One region of the Streptomyces sp. NPDC048643 genome, then DNA from elsewhere that is predicted to be linked to it. Evidence: riboswitches for the same ligand, from Rfam matches in the RefSeq annotation. Region 1 holds a riboswitch; each other region holds the start of a gene.

What was found. A riboswitch is a leader RNA that binds a small molecule or an ion and turns the genes downstream of it on or off. The one in region 1 is predicted to bind cobalamin.
Region 2: it holds a riboswitch for cobalamin, as region 1 does, so the genes downstream of both, AB0C62_RS27170 (cobalamin biosynthesis protein) here and AB0C62_RS06890 (iron ABC transporter permease) in region 1, are expected to answer to the same signal.
Region 3: it holds a riboswitch for cobalamin, as region 1 does, so the genes downstream of both, metE (5-methyltetrahydropteroyltriglutamate--homocysteine S-methyltransferase) here and AB0C62_RS06890 (iron ABC transporter permease) in region 1, are expected to answer to the same signal.

What each region holds. Positions count from the first base shown of each region.
Region 1 covers NZ_JBEZHO010000005.1:41,803-44,055, reverse strand. Annotated here, with positions in the region: gene AB0C62_RS06895 (ABC transporter ATP-binding protein) at 1-60, opposite strand, end outside; gene AB0C62_RS06890 (iron ABC transporter permease) at 60-1,082, opposite strand; cobalamin riboswitch at 1,259-1,400, opposite strand; gene AB0C62_RS06885 (cupin domain-containing protein) at 1,480-1,989, opposite strand; gene AB0C62_RS06880 (Rrf2 family transcriptional regulator) at 2,129-2,253, shown strand, end outside.
Region 2 covers NZ_JBEZHO010000032.1:34,526-36,778, forward strand. Annotated here, with positions in the region: gene AB0C62_RS27165 (cobyric acid synthase) at 1-294, opposite strand, end outside; gene AB0C62_RS27170 (cobalamin biosynthesis protein) at 291-1,262, opposite strand; cobalamin riboswitch at 1,366-1,510, opposite strand; gene AB0C62_RS27175 (hypothetical protein) at 1,648-1,866, opposite strand; gene AB0C62_RS27180 (inorganic phosphate transporter) at 1,887-2,253, opposite strand, start outside.
Region 3 covers NZ_JBEZHO010000063.1:37,534-39,786, reverse strand. Annotated here, with positions in the region: gene metE (5-methyltetrahydropteroyltriglutamate--homocysteine S-methyltransferase) at 1-1,153, opposite strand, end outside; cobalamin riboswitch at 1,314-1,533, opposite strand; gene AB0C62_RS37575 (GDSL-type esterase/lipase family protein) at 1,682-2,253, opposite strand, start outside.

The DNA of each region.
Region 1 (2,253 bases):
GTCGTCGAGGAGCCGCACCGTACCCGCGTCGGCCGAGACTCCCTCGATGTCGAGTCGCATCAGTGGCCCCCGAACGCGTAGCCGCCGCGCCGCATGAGCAGCAGGAAGGCGGGCACGCCGACCACGGCGGTGATCACGCCGACCGGCAGCTCCGCCGGGGCGAGCAGCAGACGGGAGAGGACGTCGGCCCACACGAGCAGCACCGCGCCGGCCAGGGGTGCGACGGCGAGCACCCGCCGATGGTCGGCGCCCACCAGCATGCGTACGACGTGCGGCACCATCAGCCCGACGAACCCGACGGCGCCGCTGACGGCGACCACGGTGCCGGTCACCGCGGCCGTGACCAGGAACAACTCCCCGCGCAGTCGGCCGGGTCGGACGCCGAGCGCGGCGGATGTCTCGTCTCCCATGGCGAGGGCGTTGAGCGACTCGGCCCGCAGCCTGAGCCACGCCCAGCCGACCGCCACGGTCACCGCGGCGACGGGTATCTGGGCCCAGGTCGCCCCGCCCAGGCTGCCCAGCAGCCACATCATGGCCGACCGTGCCGCTTCGCCGCGTGCGGCGCCGAACACCATGAGCGTGGTGAGTGCCTCGAAGCCGTAGGCCAGCGCGGTCCCGGTGAGGATCAGCCGCAGCGGGGTGAGGCCGTGCGGCGACCGTGCCACCGCATAGACGAGGACCATGGCCGCGAGGGCGGAGGCGAAGGCCGACACGGACAGCGCCCACACGCCCAGCCCGGCGAACGCGCCCAGCAGGATGACGGCGTTGGCGCCCACCGCCGCGCCGGAGGAGATGCCGAGGACGAAGGGGTCGGCGAGCGCGTTGCGGACCATGGCCTGAACGGCGACACCGACGGTCGCGAGACCGGCTCCGACGACCGCGCCGAGCACGACCCGTGGGAGCCGGATCTCCGAGACGATGGTGTAGGCGGCGGCGTCCGAGGCGTGCACGGTCCCGCCGGTGGCACCGGCCCACAGGAGGCGCAGGACGGCCGCCGTCCCGATCCCGGTCGCGCCCAGGGCGACGCCGCAGACGAGGGAGATCAGGAGCACGACCGCGAGGCAGCCGAGGAGTGGCGTCAGCGGCAGGCGGCCGGGGGCTCTGTCCCGGGTCCGGCCGGGTCCGGGTATCGGAGTCGTCGTGGTGGTGCGCACGGGGCGGTCCTTCGCCTGGGGCCGCCTGGTGAACCGAGGCAGGAGAACAGCCCGTACAGCGCGCCGGCCGTGCGGTCCCCTGTCGCATTCCACGGCGAGCAGTCAACGGGTCGCGTGCTCCCCGCGGGCGATCGGACTCACGTGACGGACCATCAGGTCGCCACGCACACCGTTGCGGGTCAGCGCCGGATTCTCACCGGACTTCCCCCGCGGGAGGCTCGGCGAGCGTAACAGGCGGGACCCTCGGCGCTTCGGCGCCGTCGGCGCCGGACCGGGCCGCGCGGACGCACGCGGACGGACGGCCCGGTACCACGGACGTCTTCCGTCAGGCCTCTTCCTCGGTGTGCAGGACGTACAGCTCCGGCAGGTTGACCACGATCGCCTCCTGCGTGCTGCGGGCGATGACGACGACGGCCTCGTCCGCGGGATCGGGGTTCTCCTCGCGGTGCGGCACGAACGGGGGCACGAAGATGTAGTCGCCGGGCGAGGTGCGCAGCCGGATCTCCTCGGGCTGTGGGCCCGTGTCGTCGAGGAACACGAACTCGGGGTGCCCGCTCACGACGTAGATGGCGGTCTCGGACGCGCCGTGGTGGTGGTCGGAGGACGCGGTCGCGGGGGCGACGTGGGTCTGGCCCATCCACAGCTTCTCGGAACCCACCGTGTTGCCGCTGACGGCGGCGAACCGGCGCATGCCGCCGGACTGCGCCGTGTCACCGTCGAGCGCGTCGGCACGGACGTGGTGCAGGCGGGTGCGCAGCGGGGACGGCGACTGCCCCGCACGGTCCGTGAGATGGGGGTGGAAACCTTCACCGGGGGTCGTCAGCGGCTGGCTCATGTGGGGGGACGCTAGAGCTGTCCGGAAAAGGATGTCAAGAGGTGTCCATTGTCCTTCACCTGCGGCAATGTTCCCGCAATGTAGGTGAGGAAGCGGTGGAAGCGCCCGCGTCGGGCGTCCCGTCGGGCATCATGGCCGCATGCATATCTCCGCGAAGGCGGACTACGCCACGCGGGCGCTGCTGGAGCTCGCCCGCGAACCCGCCCGACCGCTCACCTGCGAGGCCATCGCCTCCTCTCAGCAGATCCCGTTCCGTTTCCTCAA
Region 2 (2,253 bases), on a different contig from region 1:
CTCGCCCACCGGCCTGCCCATCAGCACGACCTGGCTGGTGCGGTCGCCGCCCGGCTTGAGCAGCACGGGGTTCATCAGCGCCGTCGGCTCCACGCGGGCGGCCTGCGCCTGCATGGCCTGCGCCCGCCCGATCTCGGCTCCCTCCCGCGTGACGAACGAGTTCAGGGACATGTTCTGCGCCTTGAACGGGGCGACCTTCACCCCCTGGCGCACCAGCCACCGGCAGATCCCGGCGGTCACCACGCTCTTGCCCGCGTCCGAGGTGGTCCCGGCGATCAGCAGTCCGCCGCTCATACGGTGCGTCCCTTCCTGGTCGACGTTCCGGTCGGCTTTCCGGTCAGCAGTACGCGTGCGGCGGCACTCACGCCGAGCGCCAGCCAGCCGACGCGACGGGAGAGCCGTACGGCCCGCTCGATGTCGGCGACCCGTACGGCACGCCCGGCGTCGTTGAGCACGGGCCGGTGCTCGACCCGGCCCCCGTACGAGAGGGTCCCGCCGAGCCGCACCCCGAGCGCGCCGGCGAAGGAGGCCTCCACCGGCCCGGCGTTGGGGCTCGGATGCCTGCGCGCGTCGGCACGCCAGGCCCGGACGGCGCCCCGCGGGTCGGACCCGGCCACGGTCGCGAGAACGGCGGTCAGCCGGGCTCCGGGCCAGCCCGCGACGTCGTCGAGTCGTGCGGAAGCCCAGCCGTAGCGCCGGTACTTGGGGGACCGGTGCCCGACCATCGCGTCGAGCGTGTTCACGGCGCGGAAGGCGACCAGTCCGGGTACGCCGGCGGCGGCGCCCCAGACGAGGGCGCCGACCACGGCGTCGGAGGTGTTCTCGGCGACCGACTCGACGACGGCCCTGGCGATCCCGTCGGCGTCCAGCGCCTGCGGGTCGCGTCCGCACAGATGCGGCAGTCGCTCGCGGGCGACGTCGATGTCCCCGGCCGCGAGCGCGCCGCCGATCGCCCGTGCCTCACGGCCGAGGGAGGTCCCCCCGACGACGGCCCAGGTGGCGGCGGCGGTCAGAGCGAGGGACGCGGCGTCCGAGGAACGCAGGGAACGGCCGGCGAGCGCGGCGAGGCCGGTGGCCCCGCCCACGCACACGGCTGTGTGCAGCGCGCCCCACCCGCGGTGGTCGCGCCACAGGGTGCGCTCGACGGCCGTGGCCGCCCGCCCGAACGCGGCGACCGGATGAGCCCGGCGGGGATCGCCGAGGAGCAGGTCGCCGAGGAGGCCGGCGGCGGCGCCGTACGCGAAGACGCGATCGGCCCGCACGGGGTCAGCCCGCCGTGGGGTGCGGCAGAACTCTCTTGCACATCAGGACCGGCAACGGGCAGCCGCGCATGGCGATATGTCCTCACTCAGGGTGTCCACGCCCTGGTTCGACGAGACCGGCGGCGAGAGTTCCTGGCTCCCGGGGAGTTTCCTCCCCGATGACAGTGGCGGGACCGCGCCGGATTCGCACCGGCTTCCTCTCATGCCGCCGTACTTGGCTCCGGCAGTCCACCACGGGGTGAGAACGGCCGTCAACTTGCTGTTGACCTGCGGAGGGAGAGTGTGCGAAGCCCCACACAGCAGTGGGGTGCGGGACGGAGATCCGTCCCGCACCCCACGGTGAAGTGCTGCCCGGGAACGGCCCGTTCGGGGCCGTTCGTCCGGGTTACTTGCTCATGATGAGCGAGATGCCGTACGCCACCGCCGCGGCGCAGGCCGCGAAGCAGACGTAGGCGCCGGTGGCCGCCGCGACGGCGGAACCACCCTGGGCCGACTCCTTCTTGGAGAGGCCGGCGACGCCGAGGGTGAAGAGGCCGACGAGGACGACGGTGGCTCCGAGACTGACCCCGAAGACGGACCCGAGGGCTGACCAGTCGATGTGCATGCTGCTTCTTCCTTCGGTTCTCAGGCCACGCGCGACGGCGCCGACGGGTTCGCCGTGGGCTCGGCGGGTGCGGGGATGGTGGCCGTGAGGTCCTCGGCCACGGTGCCGGCCGGGGGCGGGGTCACGGCGGCGATGGCCGTGGTGACCACGCCGGCGGGCTCCTCGGCGTTCACGTTGGTGTGGTCGATGACCTCGCGGCGCGAGCGGCGCCAGATCGCGAAGCTGGAGACGACCAGGAAGACGGCGACGAGGGTGGTGCCCCAGGCGCCGAAGCCGGTGACCCACTCGGCGAGCGCGCCGACCAGGGCGGCGGCGGGCAGGGTGAGCGCCCAGGCGACGAACATCCGGGTGGCGGTGGACCAGCGGACCACGCCGCCCTTGCGGCCG
Region 3 (2,253 bases), on a different contig from region 1:
CGGTGGTGATGGTGTCCGTGCCGTGCGACAGCCCCCGGGCGAGCGTGACGATCTCGGCGGTCTTCTGGCGGGCGAAGGCGAGCCAGCGCAGGACCTGCGGTTCGATGTCGCGCTCGACGGCGGCGTCCAAGGGCACGTGCAGCAGCGAGCAGGACGCGGCCACGTCGACCTGCCCGGCCAGACCCAGCAGGGTGCCCAGCGTGGCGAGGGACTTCTCCAGGTCGTTGACCCAGATGTTGCGGCCGTTGACGACGCCGGCGACGAGCCGCTTGCCCGGCAGACCGCCGACGGCCGCGAGCGCGTCCAGATTGGCGGCGGCCGCGTCGGTGAAGTCGAGCGCGAGTCCGTCGACCGGGGCCTTGGCGAGAACGGGCAGAGCCTCCCCGAGTCGGTCGAAGTACGACGCGACGAGCAGCTTCGGACGGTCGGTGAGCGTGCCGAGAACGCGGTAGGCGCGCTCGGCGGCGTTCAGTTCGGCGTTCGTGCGGTCCTGGACGAGAGCGGGTTCGTCGAGCTGGACCCACTGGGCACCGGCCGCGCGCAGGTCGGCGAGCACCTCGGTGTAGACCGGCAGCAGCCGGTCGAGGAGGGTCAGCGGGTCGAAGTCCGCCGGTACACCGGGGGCGGGCTTGGCGAGGAGGAGATAGGTGACGGGGCCGACCAGGACCGGACGGGCCGACAGTCCGAGCGCCAAGGCCTCCTTGAGCTCGGCGACCTGCTTGGACGAGTCGGCGGTGAAGGCGGTGTCGGGGCCCAACTCGGGGACGAGATAGTGGTAGTTCGTGTCGAACCACTTGGTCATCTCCAGCGGCGCCACGTCCTGGGTACCGCGGGCCATGGCGAAGAAGCCGTCGAGGGCGTCGGCGGCGACGGCGTCCCGGTGGCGCTCGGGGACGGCGCCGACCATGACGCTGGTGTCCAGCACATGGTCGTAGTACGAGAAATCGCCGGTCGGCACTTCGTCGATGCCGGCCTCGGCCAGCTGCCGCCAGGTGGAGCTGCGCAGTTCGGCGGCGGTGGCGCGGAGGGCGTCCGCGCTGACGCGGCCCTTCCAGTAGCCCTCGATCGCCTTCTTCAGTTCGCGGTTCGGACCCTGGCGGGGGTAGCCGTACACGGTGGCCCGTGCTGCCGCGGCTGCGGTCTTGGCTGTCACGGAAATCTCCTTCGCGAGATGTCTCCTTGGATCCCGATGGGACACGCGAGCGCGAAGGGTGACGCACCGGGCGGGAGTACGTGGCGCGCCGGAGCGCGAAGGTCCGCCAGGTATGTACGCCAACCCGCCCACGAGGTCACCGGGATGTCCGCGCGCGATGGGTCGCGCACGGGCAGCGGGCAGGTCTTCGGACTCGCGGGCACGCCCTCCGGACGGAGGTCACCTACTGGCCGTCGCTTCCCAGACCCCACCGGGCCCAGTGCGTATGACGGCGGTCGTTCCCGCTCACCGCTGCGGGGCAGTCCCGGATTCCCACCGGGTTCCCTCTTACGACGCATCCCGTCTGGCGGACGGGGCGAACCAGCTACGGAGGTCAGCCTATGCGGACGAGCGCCCTGCTGGGGAGAACGCCCACCTCCCGGACGGTCGTTCGAGACGTCCAGGAGAGGATCGGCGCACGTCAACCGGCATACGGGGGGCGGCAGACGGCTCGTGTGACGCGCTCGGCCCCGCCCCGGGCCTCGATCTTCAGGCGGAAGGGGCGGGGAAGCCACGGGTGCCGTCGAAGGCGAGCTTCGCGAACCGTTCGCCGATACGACGGTGGGTGGCGGCGTCGGGGTGGAGCGCGTCGGGCAGCGGCAGCTCGACGGCGTCCGCCTCCCCGTACAGCTCCCGGCCGTCGAGGTAGTACAGGTTCGGGTCCTCGGCGGCCCGCTGTTCCACGATCCCGGCGAGTTCGGCACGGATGATCGCGAGCGTCAGCTTCCCGCTCGCGCGCTCGGCCGGGTCGCCGGCGGCGCGGAACCGCAGACGACCGCTGCCGAGCGCCGTGAGGTCCGGCAGGCTCGGGCCGGGGGTGTCCTCGTGGATCGGGCACAGGATGGGGGAGACGACCAGCAGCGGCGTGGTGGGGTTGCCCTCGCGGACGGTGTCCAGGAAGCCGTGCACGGCGGGAGTGAAGGCCCGCAGCCGCATCAGGTCGGTGTTGACGATGTTGATGCCCAGCTTGACGCTGATCAGGTCGGCGGGCGTGTCGCGCAGGGTGCGGGCGGTGAACGGGTCCAGCAGGGCGCTGCCGGCCAGCCCCAGATTGATCAGGT